DNA from 4 places in the Paenibacillus sp. ISL-20 genome. Region 3 is predicted to be linked to each of the others. Evidence: riboswitches for the same ligand, from Rfam matches in the RefSeq annotation. Region 3 holds a riboswitch; each other region holds the start of a gene.
The links. A riboswitch is a leader RNA that binds a small molecule or an ion and turns the genes downstream of it on or off. The one in region 3 is predicted to bind thiamine pyrophosphate.
Positions count from the first base shown of each region.

Region 1: it holds a riboswitch for thiamine pyrophosphate, as region 3 does, so the genes downstream of both, tenA (thiaminase II) here and J7E85_RS11480 (ECF transporter S component) in region 3, are expected to answer to the same signal.
Region 2: it holds a riboswitch for thiamine pyrophosphate, as region 3 does, so the genes downstream of both, J7E85_RS18550 (Ykof family thiamine-binding protein) here and J7E85_RS11480 (ECF transporter S component) in region 3, are expected to answer to the same signal.
Region 4: it holds a riboswitch for thiamine pyrophosphate, as region 3 does, so the genes downstream of both, J7E85_RS29515 (ABC transporter substrate-binding protein) here and J7E85_RS11480 (ECF transporter S component) in region 3, are expected to answer to the same signal.

Region 1 is NZ_JAGGRD010000066.1:20,079-24,065, reverse strand. Features, by position in the region: gene thiD (bifunctional hydroxymethylpyrimidine kinase/phosphomethylpyrimidine kinase) at 1-70, opposite strand, end outside; gene thiM (hydroxyethylthiazole kinase) at 67-909, opposite strand; gene tenA (thiaminase II) at 962-1,648, opposite strand; TPP riboswitch at 1,789-1,892, opposite strand; gene J7E85_RS30245 (VOC family protein) at 2,155-2,664, shown strand; gene J7E85_RS30240 (ABC transporter substrate-binding protein) at 3,758-3,987, opposite strand, start outside.
Region 2 is NZ_JAGGRD010000030.1:35,563-39,549, forward strand. Features, by position in the region: gene J7E85_RS18535 (class I SAM-dependent methyltransferase) at 1-488, opposite strand, end outside; gene J7E85_RS18540 (nucleotidyltransferase domain-containing protein) at 632-1,330, shown strand; gene J7E85_RS18545 (sporulation protein YjcZ) at 1,448-1,546, shown strand; gene J7E85_RS18550 (Ykof family thiamine-binding protein) at 1,618-2,223, opposite strand; TPP riboswitch at 2,309-2,411, opposite strand; gene J7E85_RS18555 (nitroreductase family protein) at 2,593-3,195, opposite strand; gene J7E85_RS18560 (ABC transporter permease) at 3,719-3,987, shown strand, end outside.
Region 3 is NZ_JAGGRD010000019.1:81,172-85,158, forward strand. Features, by position in the region: gene J7E85_RS11470 (energy-coupling factor transporter transmembrane component T family protein) at 1-509, opposite strand, end outside; gene J7E85_RS11475 (ABC transporter ATP-binding protein) at 506-2,182, opposite strand; gene J7E85_RS11480 (ECF transporter S component) at 2,175-2,804, opposite strand; TPP riboswitch at 2,896-3,008, opposite strand; gene asd (archaetidylserine decarboxylase) at 3,172-3,975, shown strand.
Region 4 is NZ_JAGGRD010000064.1:75,197-79,183, forward strand. Features, by position in the region: gene J7E85_RS29505 (diguanylate cyclase domain-containing protein) at 1-847, opposite strand, end outside; partial or broken gene J7E85_RS29510 (VOC family protein) at 1,027-1,122, shown strand; TPP riboswitch at 1,294-1,405, shown strand; gene J7E85_RS29515 (ABC transporter substrate-binding protein) at 1,520-2,551, shown strand; gene J7E85_RS29520 (MTH1187 family thiamine-binding protein) at 2,643-2,936, shown strand; gene J7E85_RS29525 (ABC transporter permease) at 2,933-3,688, shown strand; gene J7E85_RS29530 (ABC transporter ATP-binding protein) at 3,743-3,987, shown strand, end outside.

The sequences.
Region 1 (3,987 bases), on a different contig from region 3:
GAATGCCGGCACCGCCGCCGCTGTCAGACCCGGCAATCGTCAGTGCCCGGGGCACGCGTGTCTTGCTCATCGTGTGCCACCGGCAGCGGCCGCTTCCGCTTCCCGGACAGCGGCATATCCCGCCAACGAGCCTGGATGAAGTTTTGCCAGCTCATCCAGGAAAGCGATCTGGAAGCTTCCCGGTCCTTGGTCCGCCGTGCATTCCGCAGCTCTCGCCGCCGCGGCCCCGTAGAAGGCCAGACCCGCCGTACCCGCAAGCAGCAGGTTTGCTTCCACTGCGGCAAAGGCACCCAGCACCGAGGTCAGCAGGCACCCTGCGCCGGTGACCTTCGTGAGCAGTGCATCCCCTCCGGTAATGATGCGTACCTCTGTTCCATCGGTAATTACGTCCTCTTCACCGGTAATGGCCACGATCGTGCCTAATTCGCGTGCAGCCCGCACGGCCAGCTCAGCATGATCACTGCCCGTGCTGTTGCCAACATCTACGCCTTTGATCTCGCGCGCCTCCCCGACAAGGTGAGCGACTTCAGCCGCATTCCCGCGCACGAGCGAAACCTTCACCTCGCTTAGGATCCGCAATGCCGACTCCGTCCGAAAACGGGTCGCTCCCGCACCGACCGGGTCCAGCAAGACCGGGACGCCATGTGCATTCGCCGATTGTCCGGCGATGATCATCGCATCCACCAGCTCGCGGTTCAGCGTGCCGATGTTCAATACGAGCGCGCCTGCAATGGCAGACATATCCGCCACTTCCTCTGGCGCGTAAGCCATGACCGGCGACGCGCCCAGCGCGTACAAGCCGTTAGCCGTAAAATTCGTAACCACCACGTTTGTCATATTGTGAACGAGGGGGCTCGTCTGCTGTACCTTCGTTAAAAGCGCCGAAACTTCTTTTTCCCATGAACGCATTGGAATCAGCCTCTCTTATCTAAATTGGAATTTATGTCCTTGTTATGACTCCTTATAGCACCGCAGCCTGCAGCAGCACCGGCCATTCCTCCTGCTTATAAGCCATATCCCAAAACATATACTCCAACTGGCAGCTCAGCATAAAATACTCCTTCATCCGTTCCCGCTCGGCTGCCGTCGCGCCCTCTGCCCATTCATCGACACGGTTGCAGAACTTGGCTGTCGCGTCTTCCCCACGGTTGCCATAGAAATAAATCCAGTCATAGAACGGATGGGATTCATCCGGCTTCACGTCATCCAGCAGCTTGCGGCCAATCTCCAGGTACGTCCACGGGCAAGGAAGCAGTACGGCCATAATCTCGCCTAGACTGCCCTCGTGCGCCACTGTCAGCATATGACGGATATAATGATGCGCGGACGGAGCAAGCGGATAACCCTGAAGCTCTTCGTAGGTCACCCCGGCGGCTGCGCACAAATTCTGATGCGGATGCACCTCGCTGTGCAAGATGAATGAAATCTGTTCGTTAAAGGTCGCGATCTCTTCCCTGCTGGTCGATTTGGATATGGCGATTCCGTAGATCCGCATGTAGGCATTCAAATACTCAAAATCTTGCTTCACATAGTGAATCAGCTGTTCCCGTGCCAGCTTCCCCTCGGCAATGCCTTTTACAAAGGGATGATCGAAGATTGCTTGAAAAATGCCTCCCGCCTGCTGACGGAGCTCTTGCGTGAAACTCATTTTTGTCCCACCTCCAACATATTGAAGAGCAGGAAGTCCATAAGACACGACTTTCCAAGCAACGCTAAAAAGCCGCCCCCGAAAACTGGAGCGGCTTCGTCAACAAGCCCAAGTGCGCCAAAAAACGCACCGAGACCTCGTATACGAAGGCTCCACTTTCCTACGCTAGTACGAACTAGATCAGGTTCAAAGGGTCCAAGATACACTCTTGTCTCAGCCGCCAACGGCTCCCCTAGTGGACTTCCTATTCTTTTGTCTAATACTGTACATAGGTTTGTAGATGCTGTCAAACATTAACTGTTCGTGAACGGAGCCCACGCTCGAAGCTTTCCCATGAGTGGGGGATTAGGATGTTGTACGGTGGCCGAGGTCTTTCGCGAAATAAAAACGGGGGCTGCCCAACACTTGTTTCGGAAACACTGACGCTCGGTTGTCATGTATGCCCCAACATAATGAGCACATAATCGTTATGCAAATAAATGAAGTTTAAAGGAGCGAGCGTATTTATGACGAACCAACCAAACCAACCGAAAGACGTTAAACCCATTCCGCAAGGCTACACGTCCGTGACACCGTGGATCATCTCAAGAAACTCCGCAGCGCTGATCGAATTCCTCAAGCAGGCTTTTCAAGCCGAAGAGTTAGCCCGCGTCTATGTCGGTGAAGGTATCATCGGCCATGCCGAGGTCCGAATTGGGGATGCCGTCGTGATGATGTTTGACGCGAAGCCGGAATGGCCGGATTCACCAGCATACCTCCGTTTATATGTTGAGGATTGCGATGCCGTCTACCAACAAGCGCTGGCCGCAGGAGCCGTCTCGGTGACGGAGCCAACGAGCTTATTCTTCGGCGACCGGGTGGGACGGGTACGGGACCCGTTCGGCAACTTATGGTGGGTACAGACACGAATGGAGGACCTCACTCCGGAAGAAGTGGAACAGCGTGCCCAAGACCCGGAATACATCAAAGCGATGACCTATGTTGCCGGAGCGGAGATTGTGGTGAAGATATCGTGAAAATATGAAGTGAAGCAATAGCAGTATAACAGGAGAGCACGGATGGACTCGGTGTCTAGGGGTATGCATGGATGGATGGGATTATAATTGTAGGGGCTGGGTAACTCGGAGTAGCTATGGTTTAGAGGTAGAAACCGGGGTAACACAGCGTGTATAGCTGAGGCTGCTGCTGGTCTTGGTGCTACTGCTGATCTTGTTACTACTGCTGGATCTGGCTACTACTGCTGATCTTGTTACTACTGCTGGTCTTGGTGCTATACTGGTTTTGGCTACTGCTTGTGGCTAGCGGACTGAGGATACGTTATTTGGCTGAATAGGTGTGATTTTTGATAGTTATCGGACACCAGGTACGTTATTCATAGAATATGATGGCAAATAGGCAGTTTATTGCGGTAATAAGGGATCTGGAGTCCGTTAACAGGTGGTGTTGGTGCTACTGCTGGGCTTGTTGCTCTGCTGGTTTTGGTGCTACTGCTGGGCTTGGCTACTACTGGTTTTTTAGCTACTGCTGGCCTTAGCTACTACTGATCTTGGTGCTACCTGCTTCGCTAATGCTGATTTTGGTGCTACTGCCGGTCTTGGTGCTACTATTGGTCTTGGCTACTACTGGTCTTGGCTACTGATGATCTACTGGGCCTTGGTGCTACCCTCGAACGTAACGGACTGAGGATACGTTATTTGGCTGAATAGGTGTGATTTTTGATGGCTAACGGACACCAGGTACGTTATTCATAGAATATGATGGCAAATAGGCCGGTAATTGTGGCAATAAGGGATCCTGAGTCCGGTGGATTTAAGAATCGGGGGCGAATCAGGAAAATAAGGGATCTGGAGTCCGATAGCAGGTCAGGGGCTACGGACGAAGCAGCGGAGTTGGTTAAGCTGTGCTAGTTGAGCGGTATGGCATGCAGCTGCGTAGCGGCGGTACTTTCGACGCGCGATACTGACAACGCGTGATACTGACAACGCGTGATACTAAAAAAGGAGGCATCCCTCAAGATCTCAGATCTTTTGGGATGCCTCCTTTTTTAGCTCTTTCCTATGCATCATCTGCTATACGACAATACTCCCCTGCAACATTCGTCTTCATTCATTACTGAATGCCGTAAAATTCCTGCAGCTGGTCAATCATCAGATTCGCTGCCAGGATGCCGCCTGCCGTGTTCCAGATGGCATCATCCACTTTGTGGGCTTGGCCGTTCTTGACGACGTTCAGGTTTTTCCACAGCGGATCGTTGATCCATTCTTGCTCGGTTTGGTTGGCACCGCCATCCCCGGTTTCATAAGTGAAGTAGAAGAGTCTGTCGGCATCTGCCTCAGGCA
Region 2 (3,987 bases), on a different contig from region 3:
TCCCTCATCATGAGATTAGGAATACCGAAGAATTCGAGCAGTTCCTGAAGTTTTGCCTCCGGCATGGGTTTATCAAGCAGCAATTCTCTGTCCTGCAGGACGCCTCCACGATCCAGAACGCGGTAATATTCGGGCAGTGATTTCGTAGTATCCGTAAATACGGTAACGGACTCGGCCATGATTAGGTCGAATTGGTTGTCCTCGAAAGGCAATGCGCATACATCCGCTTGTTGGAACTGCACGTCGATTTCCATCGCTTCGGCTCTTGCACGGGCTTTTTTGATCATATTTTCGTTCAGGTCAATGGCTGTTACTTGATACCCCATCTCCGAAAGATGGCATGCGGTTCTGCCCGTTCCACACCCGACCTCCAGAATGCGGCTGCCCGGTTGAATGGGATAATTCTTCAGCATTCGGAGGGTTGCCTCGAATCCTCCCGGGTGGGCACTGCCCATACCTAATTTGGAGAGCATATGAATATAGTTCATCTCATCTATCCCTTCTTCCTTGTCATCAACATGAGGGTAATCGTTTATTTACCATATGATTCAGGTACGTTTAGGGTTTTAGCTGAATTAGATATTTTGAGCCCTTTTTTCGGGAGGATCAGAATCATAATGGAGGAAACGTCATGAGGATGGAACCGGTAGAGGCAGCGGAACGCATCATTCAACACGATTATCCCGACTGTTTGCTTGCTGTGCTTGGCGGCAGCGCGAGCAGAGGCGAATATAATGAACAATCCGATTTGGACATCATGGTTATTGAACGAGATAGTTATGATTTCAGCAGGAAGACGATAGAGGCACATGGGTGGATCGCGGAAATATTTATATTGTCTTTATCCTCCTATCGCGAATATTTCGACGAGGGAGTGAGTGCGGCGAATCCTTCTTTGCAGCGGATGGTCGTAGAAGGGACGGTGCTGCTCGCGCTGCCTGAGGGGGAAGAGGTGCGGGCGGAAGCCCGAAGCGATTTGAATTACGGACCCATACCCTTGATGCTAACCGACATTGACGAATACCGTTATATGCTAACCGAGTACATGCTGGATTTGCAGAGTCCCCGAAGGGACGCCGAAAAGTGGTTTACGGTGCACAAAATAGCGGCGATTCTCTGTGATTTTGTACTTAGGGTGAACCGGGAGTGGACGGGTGAAGGGAAAACGCTGTTCCGTCTGTTCAACAGCTATGACTCGATCTTGGGAGAACGATTGGAAGCAGCGCTCGCGGCGATGTATCGCCAGGATGATCCTTCAGTTCTTATGGCATTCACCGAGGAAATGCTCCGTCCGTACGGAGGCAAGCTTCTCATCGGTTATGAGGAATAGAATTTCCTTGCCAGTATAAAAAGAGGGGTACATTAGCCGTGACACTATCACGAGACGGGCAATACTATAATAGTGTGATTACATCACGTCATTCTTTAAATCCAGGAGGGGATCTTCATGAGCGGAGTATATGGCGGCGGTGGATGGAACAATTCAGTAGGAATGATTTTGGTTCTCTTTATCCTGCTCGTAATTATCTTGAGTGCTTGGGTTTAAACCGTCAAGGTTCTTGGCAGTAGTGACAGGAAGCCCGGCGCTTGCCGGGCTTTTGTCTGCCTCAATAGAACTCAATTCGATGCGGCTTTGACCGAAGGGCTGTGTGCGGACACAACCGCAGTCATGACCAAATGGCTGCTGTCGGATTGAATCGCATGTAAAAACGCCTCTTCAAGCGATCCAAACACCTGGGCCAGTGACCCACTCAATCGGCTGGCGTAATGAACGCTTCCGGCGAATGTCCCGGCTGCCTTCGCACGATTAACTTCACCGTAGATGACATCCATGTAGTTATCGGTACCCATGGGGTAAAGAGCGAATTGGCAGGCAGTCTCAATATCGGCATGTTCCCCGATGTCGTTGTTTAAGAGGGTCGAATCCTCAGTCATATATACATCGGCGTCCGTATCTCCGGGGCAACCGATGGAATAAGTACCATTAAAAACGGTATGCACGCCACTCGCCGCAGCATGGGCGAATATCGCCCTTGTCACATCAAAGACATGCTCTGCACGTCCACGAATACAGGTGCTCACATCATCTGTCCGAATCAACACCTTCCCCGTATCCACGGAATCTAGTGCGCCCATGATGACTTCCACAAACCGGTCCGTCATGGGAAATACCGAGAACCGGCACCCGACGATCCGACTGGTTCCGCATACAAGCTCATTCATTGTTATTTCCTCCCCATGATATAAGTCCACGCAAAAAAAACCGCACCCCATGAAGAAAGTGCAGTTATGCCTACGAAAAGAAATAAACATAAATGCTACACTTCCCCACGCTAGTATGACCTAGATCGGGTGTTAAGGGTTAACGGCAAACCGCCGTCTCTCAGCACATGGCACCCCTAGTACAGCCAACATCCTATGTAGTTGGTTATCGCAAGTTTGCCCGGAGCTTCTGTTATCTTAAAAGTTCGAGGGTTCTTACCTGACTAATTGTATCGCTTAGTGATCGGTTTTTCAATCTTTGCCCATTATAAAAAGACCGCCTATCCAAGTTACTGGAACTTAGGTAGACGGCCTTATTCATCTATTTAATTAGTTGTAAACTTTCACGCGATCTTCCAGCGGTGCAAATTCTTTTTCGCCTGGTTCAACAACCGGCTTACCGAAAGGCATTTGAGCAAGCAGCTTCCAGTTTTCCGGGATGTTCCATTCGGATTTTACTTTTTCGTCGATTAGCGGGTTGTAGTGCTGCAGGGATGCACCCAGACCTTCTGCTTCAAGGGAGGTCCATACTACAAATTGCAGCATGCCGTTGGATTGGTTGGACCAAATCGGGAAGTTGTCGGCATAAGCGGCAAAGTTTTGTTGCAGCCCGGCAATGACGTTGTTGTCCTCGAAGAACAATACCGTACCGTAACCAGCGCGGAATGCGCCCATTTTGTCGGCAGTGGATTTGAATGCTTCTTCATCGCCAACGACTTCCTTCAGGATGCCTTCCGTGATGTTCCACAGTTTATCATGCTGTTCGCCAAGCAATACAACGACGCGTGCACTTTGAGAGTTGAAAGAAGACGGGGTATACTTAACCGCTTCGTTTACGATTTCCTGAATACGCTCGTCCGAGATAACGGATTCTTTGCTAATCCCGTAATAAGAACGGCGACTTTTGAGTGCAGTTGAAAAATCTTTAGACATTGAAAAAAAACCTCCTGGTGTAATCGAATTTACATACGCCTGATAAGAAGATGTCCTTTACTTCAAGCAAATATGCATGTTGCTTATTTAGCAATATTTTAATTATCATTCCATATTAACTTACGTTTAGTTAGGAATAATATTTATGTTAGTATGTTAATATAACTTAGAGTAATTGTCAACGACTTTGATCAAATATAATTTCCCTCATCTATTAAATATGAATTGAATCCGTCTGGCTTTTAGAGAAGCTTCATTATATGGAGGTTTAAACGAAAGGAGTGCTTCCTACCTGAGGCTATTAGCTATGTCTTCTCGAAACTTCATATTATGAACAATTCATGAACAAAATATACAAGTATGAACAAATTAATTGATTTTGATTCTCAATTACACTTGTCGAGCCAGAATGAGGATGATATAATGCATATCAGAGCGCGATTGATAATCAATCTCAATGAGAATGGTGTTGGAAATTGCGAGATCCCGGATATTTAGAGACATACGCATAGAAGGAAGAGCCATGAAGATTAGATACTTATTTGCAGCCGTTGTGGTACTCTCGATAATCTCATTATTTATTGGAGTTAAAGATATCTCGCCACTGCAACTGTTCTCGATGACAGAACAACAACAGCATATTATGCTTGTAAGCCGGATTCCTAGGCTTGTCAGTCTTATATTGGCGGGTGTCAGCATGAGTATCTGCGGATTGATCATGCAGCAGCTCAGCCGCAATAAGTTCGTATCGCCGACCACGGCAGGTACGATGGACTCTGCCAGACTAGGGAT
Region 3 (3,987 bases):
GCTTGGCGGCGGATTACATATTCCTCCCACACCATGGGCAGCAGCCGGATCGAAGCCATGAAGCTGTAGGCATACTTCGGCGCCAGCCTCAGCTTCTGCATCAGGCTGTAGAATAAATCCACCGAGGACGTTGTCGTAACGAGCAGCAGCCCCTCCGAGGCAAAGGCAATTCCCTTAAAGCCCAGATGCAGCCCCCGGTAGAAGCTTTCTTCCGATACCCGGAACAACCCCCACTCCCACCAGATCGTCTCCCCCTTACCGAACAGCATCATGGAAGAGGCGGACGATATGAAGGCAAGCAGAAACGGAATGAAGAACAACAGCATTTTCCACGGCTTCACCCCGCTGAGCACCACGAGGCAGACCATAAAGATAAAGGCCTGATACATAACAAAATCAAGATCATGGGTTAACACCGTCATGAAAAACAGCGCACAGATCAGTCCCAGCTTCACCACCGGATTCGCCCGGTGCAGCCAAGTGATCCGCACGGGGTTCCATATATTCATGCGTTCACCCCCGTGAGGCGTTGATCGGCCCCGGCAAAGGTACCATGAGGGTCGGCAGCGCCATTCACTCCCTTAGCCGCCTGCTCGGATGCAATCCCGCCAGACCATCGGGGGGAAGGCATGCTTGACGTCAACTGCCCCTCCCGGATTTCCCATATATGCGTGGCGACCCGCTGCGCGATCTCCATTTCATGCGTCACCATGAGAATGGCGGTTCCCGCGCGGCGCAGCTGCTCGCACATCTCCAGAATCGCGAACGTATTCCGCGCATCCTGTCCGAAGGTCGGCTCATCCAGGAGCAGGACGGACGGCTGTCTTGCCATGGCCGTAGCCACGCTCAAGCGACGCTTTTGACCTGTCGACAGCTGGTACGGATGCCTGGCCTCCATGCCCGTCAGTCCAAAGCGTTCCAGACAGCGGTCGGCCTGCGCCTGCGCTTCTTCCGGCGGCACATGATCCACCAGCAGCGAGTAAACCACCTCATCCCCGATGCGTTCCGTCAGGAATTGAAGCTCCGGATTCTGAAACACGAATCCGATTTGGCGCAGCTGCCGCTCTCTCTTCTTCCGCACCTTCCTGCGTTTGCCCTGAATGACCTCTTCCCCGCAGAGTACATAGGTCCCTTCGGTGCGAAGCAGCCCCATCAAACTGAGCAGCAGCGAGCTTTTGCCTGCTCCGTTCGGCCCTACCACCGCAATGAATTGTCCCGGAAACACCTTTGCCGAAGGGAGGGTGATGACAGGTTTATCCCATCGCATTCCCCTGAAATCGGCCAGCTGAATGACAGGCTCTCCACGTTGAGGGTACGGAGGAGCAGCCTCATACAGGAGATTACCCAGCTCATCGCCAAGCCCGTTGACAGGAGCAAACAACTCTCTGCCCGCCCGGGTCTGCTCGTAATCTTCCCATACGCCGGGATACCAGATTCCATATGTTTGAAGTTCCTTCTCGTATTCAGCGAATATCGCTGCTGGGGGACCTTCGCCCAGAATCACCCCATCCGGGCTGAACAGCACGACACGATCCACGTATTTGGCCATTTCTTCAATCCGGTGCTCCACGATGATCAGCGTGCGCCCTTCCGAAACGGCCTTCACCGCGGACCAGATTTGCTCCCTGCCTTCCGGGTCGAGCAGCGCAGACGGCTCGTCAAGGAACAGCACTTCCGGCTCCAGCAGCAGAGCCGATGCCAGCGCAAGTCGCTGCTTCATGCCTTGGGACAGATGCCCGATCGGCATATGAGGCTCCTCAAGATCAAGCCCCACCTCGCGCAGGGCCGCTTGCATCCGATCCTTCATCTCGTCACGAGGGACACTTAGATTTTCCAGTACGAAAGCCAGCTCTTCATCCACGTACGGCATACAGAACTGGGTATCCGGATCTTGAAATACATAACCCCAAGAGCGCGGAATCAGCTGGGCCCCGCATTTCATCGGCACCTCCGTTGCGCGGGGAAACATCCCGCTAAGCACCTGCAGCAGCGTGGATTTGCCACAGCCGCTCGGACCGAGCAGCAGCACCTTCTCCCCGCGGACAGCCGAGAAGGAGAGGTCTTTGAACATCAATCGCTCCTCGCCCGGATACTTCAGACGCAATCCCTCCACATACACGGCCGGTTCCGGAAGCATCTCAGCAGACTGAGCCGAAACCGGGCTAACCGTGGCATTAGACATGGCGCGGATCATCCAGTGCTTCGTAATCCTTCTTCGACGCAGGACGGAGCAGGGATGTCACGCCCGTACGGTCGAGCGCTTTAGCCAGCAGGAGCATAAGAAGGCCTGCAATGACGGCGCCGCTAAGTACCCGCATACCGTATTTAGCGAGGAACATCCACGTCTGCAGGTCATCCGTATAGCTGTAATAGAAGTCCATGATCATCGAGCCGATGGCTGCGCCGGCACCGGCAATCGCCAGCGTCCACGCCGAGGTGCTCCGATAACGGAACGCCGCGAATACCAATTCAGCCCCCAGTCCTTGAATGAGGCCATACAGCAGCAGGGTCAATCCCCAGCCGCTGCCAAACAGCACTTCCACGTGGGCCGCCGCCACTTCCGCGATAATGGCCACTCCCGGCTTCCGGATCAACAAGTAAGCAAGCGTGGCTGCAGCGAACCACATGCCGTATAACAACTCATCCGCTTCAAAGAACAGCGGTTTTAACAGATTGTAAACCGAACCCCAGAAGTGATAAATGACGCCAAGCACCAGTGATACCAGTACCGTAACCAAAATATCGCTTAACCGCAGTCCTTTTCGGGGCTGAACCCCCAACTTCTCTTGCACAGACGTTCCCATAACAACACATTCCCCTCTCCACCTCTATTTTTGTGTAAACACAACAAAAAACCGTCTGGAAAAACGCGCAGACGGAAAAATAGGCCCTATGTAGGCAGGGTCGGATATTCTCTACGCTGGCATTACCCAGTTCAGATTAACGGTCAACAGCGGATAACAGCTGCAATCTCAGCCTGATTCACTCAAGCCCCCGTATTCCTATTCGGTTTTATGTTAACTTTAAAATACACATTCACTCCGGAATAAGCAAGAACCTTTTTTCAAAAATGGCTATTTATTGATTTCCATCTCATTCTATGTCAATATCAGAGTGATTGGCTTTTCCACCAACGTTTATTGCTGACACCTATGCACAAAGGAGAATGACATGGCTAAACAATTGCTGCGTCTGATGACTGAGCTGTCTTCCCGCAAGTGGCTGTCCCGAATCATGGGGCATTGTTCCCACAGCCGGCTGAGCCGTCATCTAATACCTGCATTCATACGAATTTATCAAATTCCGGCGCACGAAGCGGAGAAAGAAATCAACGAATACCGCTCACTGAACGAGTTCTTTTCCCGCCGGTTAAAAATAGGCCTCCGCGCCATAGATGACACCGCCGACGCCATGGTAAGCCCAGTCGATGCCACAATTTCGGCAATGGGCGTCGTCAACGCCGGTACCATTCTGAGCGTTAAGGGACAGGATTATACCTTGAGCGAGCTGCTCGCGAAATCACCGAGAATGGAAAACTACATCCACGGTTATGCATTTGTATTGTATTTAAGCCCGACCGACTATCATCGCATTCATTCCCCGGTAACCGGTGTTCAGGCGGAAAGCGAGCATTTGAAGGGACGCGTTTACCCCGTGAACGATTTTGCGATGACCCATATCCGGAATGTGCTCAGCCGCAATGAGCGCCTCATTACCTATATTGCGCATGAGTTCGGCGAAGTTGCCGTCGTGAAGGTCGGAGCCATGAACGTAAGCAGCATCCGTTATGCTGACGAGAACGTGAAGAAATACGAAATCGGCGATGAACTCGCGTACTTTGAATTCGGCTCTACAGTTGTGCTTTTGACGGAGAACGGCACGTTTACCCCTCGCGGTGACCTGGAACCCGGCTCCAAGGTGAAGATGGGAGAACTGCTCGGTTTGCTTCACCCGTCCCCAGCCAGAAAAGGGTAATTCCATCCATTT
Region 4 (3,987 bases), on a different contig from region 3:
ACATCCCGCCGAGCACGCTGTAGGGAAGCAGGTACCTTACGATCAGGTTTCCGGTTGAACGAGGCTCCCGCTCGCCAACAGATGGATTACGGGTATCAGGAGCGGACTGTCCGCCTGCGAAACTAATGAAAAATACCGATAACGTATAGAGTGGATACAGGTAAGAGCGAACCTCGATATCCAAAAGATCAACGAGATAGATGTACAGAACATCTCCGGCAATAAATGTACTTCCGCCAAGACATAACAGGATGGCCGCCCATTTCCTTAACTGTCCGGTATTAAAATACAACACCAGTGTAAAAAAAATAAGTACCATTGCGCACAGTGGATACAGCATGTCCACCCAAAGGTTTCCCCATGCTGCCTCATGGGCCAGACCCTGAAGCTCAGGCTTGATGAAATATTCCCATCCTACCGTCATGACCGCTATGCCAACAATCAGGATATCCAGCATAAACCGCAGCCCCCGAAACGAACCCTGAACATGCCGGAATAAATAAATGAGAGAACTTGCGAACAGGATAAGTTCGAGCCCCCAGAACAAATGGGTTAGAACTGGCAGGAAAGCGCTCTCTTTTCCAAACCAGATATTGCATGCGTGGAGGGTTCGGGCCACTGCCTCCCCCATCAATCCGAGACTCACAATAAGCCAAAACCTGCCAAGATGAACCTCAAAACGCCGACGGATCCGCATTAAATAAACGGAAGCGGCTGCAGGAGAAATAATGACTAGAACACGCTGAAGCGATAAAGCATCAGGCATCCACAGAGCGATCATTATCTGAATGAATGCATATATTATGGCGAGTCGAATCCACAGATGATCTGCTGGAGTTGGACTCATAAGCATTCCTCCTCGGCCAAAAGGTAAGCTGGTTCACTTTAAGTGTGTTAGGTCTTTTGAATTAACATCTCTATTTCTCATGATACTTTTTGCCCACACAAAAGTAAAGATGAGGAAATGAAAGAAAAATCATCTTATTAGCCTGTGCACGAACAACATAACACCCACTTGACGTTCCTCACATTGACGAGGAAATCGTGACGCTTCCGAACGGGTACCGCTATTTCTTCGTGCACGGTCCCGAAGGAGAATGGATTGAGTTCTTCCAGCGCTAACCTCTGCGTAGAAGCCGTATTCAAATACTTTATCTTGTGAAAGGTTTATAGCATCAATTAATTCTCCCATTGCATTAGTGTTCTAACAAAGACCTGTCTCGTTCGAGCCTCTTCGAACTAGACAGGTCTGCTGTGTTAGGACTATAATAGCGGGTGTACTGATCGAAACTTCATAAATACCGGGGGAGCTGGAATTTGGCCGGCTGAGAGTGTATCCGACATGATACTGACCCTTACACCTGATCTGGGTAATGCCAGCGTAGGAAGCCCATGTTTGCGGCAGCTATTTATTTGCCGTGGTATACACTTACGCCGTCATGCGTCCTGATATCATCAGGGCGTTTTTTTTGTGGAGTTGCGAGGTAATAGAAAGAGAACTTAAAGGAGAGAAGAAACGATGAAGAAGGGAAGATGGATTCCGCTGCTTCTCGCTTGCGTCCTGCTGATGGTTGCGTCTGGATGCGGTACAAGTGGAGAGAACAAGAAGACAGGTGCCACAGGCGAAGACAGTCAGTCTCCCGGGAAACTACGTGACGTACAGCTGATGCTCGATTGGTCTGCCAATACGAATCACACCGGCCTGTATGCAGCGAAGGAGCTTGGGTATTATGAGGAAGAAGGGCTTAATGTCCAGATCGTCCAGCCGGGAGCAGGCGGAACGGATACGCTGGTTGCATCCGGAAACGTGCCATTTGGCATCAGCTATCAGGAAGGCGTAACGCTGGCCAGAACCCAAGGATTGCCGCTCGTCTCCATTGCGGCGATCATTCAGCATAATACATCCGGCTTTGCCGCCCCCAAGGACAAAGGCATCGTGAAGGCAGGCGATTTTGAAGGGAAATCCTATGGCGGTTGGGGCTCGCCTGTGGAGGAAGCGGTCATGAAATCCATCATGGAGATCGATGGCGCCGATGTCAGCAAGGTGAACATGGTTAATATGGGCGATGCCGATTATTTTACGGCCGTCAAACGCGACATTGATTTTGCCTGGATCTTCTATGCTTGGACGGGTATTGAAGCCGAGCTTCGCAATGAGCCGCTTGACATGATTTATGTGAAGGACTACTCCGAGCAGCTTGACTATTACACGCCGGTGATCGTAACGAACGAGAAGCTGATCCAGGAGGACCCTGAACTTGTCAAAGCGTTCATGCGGGCGACTTCAAAAGGATACGACTATGCGATTCAACATCCCGAAGATGCAGCAGCCCTGCTGACGAAAGCTGTTCCCGACCTGGATGCCGAACTGGTTCTAGCCAGCCAGAAATGGCTGAGCCCCCGTTATCAGGATGATGCATCCCGCTGGGGCGAACAGAAAGCCGAAGTATGGTCGGGGTACGCAGACTGGATGTTTGAGCGCAAGCTGCTGGAGAAGGAACTTGACGCTGACAGCGCATTTACCAATGATTTTTTACCGGAGAAGCCATAAGGTTATTTCTATTTATAAGAAGAGAGACGGCCTTTGCAGCAGGCTGCCTCTCTTCCATTACAATACAGCTTGCACGAAAGGATGAGTTTATATGGCGAATACACTCTTGAGCATTCAAGTAATACCGAGAACGCCAAACGGGGCCGACAGCATCCCTTATGTTGATGAAGCGATCAAGGTTATTCAGGAATCGGGCGTGAAATACGAGGTTCATGCACTCGAAACGACCATGGAAGGAGAGCTCTCCGAGCTGCTCAAGATCGTTGAGCGCATGCACGAGGCGCTGGTGAATGCGGGAAGTCCCAGCATCATATCCCAGGTCAAAATCGCGCATCATCCAAGCGGCATCAGCATGGATAAGCTGACTGAGAAATACCGTCCATGAGAAGCTGGTGGAGTTCTGTTTGGCCGCCCGTTTTGGCGGTTCTCTTCTTTTTGGTGGTATGGCAGGCGGCAGTATCCGTGTTCGACATTGAACCCTTTATTTTGCCTGCACCGACGGCCATCGGGCATGAGGCCGTTACCGGAGCTTCCGGTCTCTTCCAGCATACAGCGGCCACCCTGCAATTAACCCTGATCGGCTTTATAATCGGCACGGCAATCGGTCTAATCATCTCGCTGGCACTGCACTTGGTGCCTTTTCTCAAAACCGCCCTTTATCCGCTTCTTATTCTTAGCCAAAATGTGCCGACAATCGCCCTAGCCCCGCTTCTCATGATTTGGTTCGGCTTCGGTATGCTGCCCAAGGTTATCGTGATTACGCTGGTCTGCTTCTTCCCTGTCGCTGTTGCGGCCCTGGATGGACTCGCACGTACCGACCGCACCATGATGAATTATATGCAGATGACGGGGGCTACCTCGTGGCAAATTTTCACCAAGCTGGAGCTGCCGCATGCCCTTCCCTCCATCTTCTCCGGGATTCGAATTGCGGCCACCTATTCGGTCATGGGGGCGGTTATCGGGGAATGGATCGGCTCGGACCGGGGAATCGGCTACTACATGATGCTGCAAAAATCCGGCTACCGCACGGATCGGGTGTTTGTTGCCATCCTGGTCATCGTCTTGCTCAGCCTGCTGATGGTGCTGCTGATCAGCCTGCTGGAGAAGCGGCTCATCCGCTGGAATCGAAAAGGTTGAGCCCCCTGTGAATAGACATTTCGAATCTTATATGAAAGGAGGCCATTTATCGATATGACACCTCAAATATCCCTGCCGCTCCAGGACGGTGCTGACCCGTCCACTGCGTTGGTCTCATCAGCACCTGCCCTCGAGGTTCGCAGCCTTCGGAAAGCCTTCCGCGACCGGCGCAGCGAAGTGCATGTACTGGATGGCCTTTCGCTTCAGGTACAACCCGGGGAATTCGTCTCCTTGATCGGTCCTTCAGGCAGCGGAAAGAGCACACTCTTCCATATCATCGGGGGATTAACCGCTCCGGA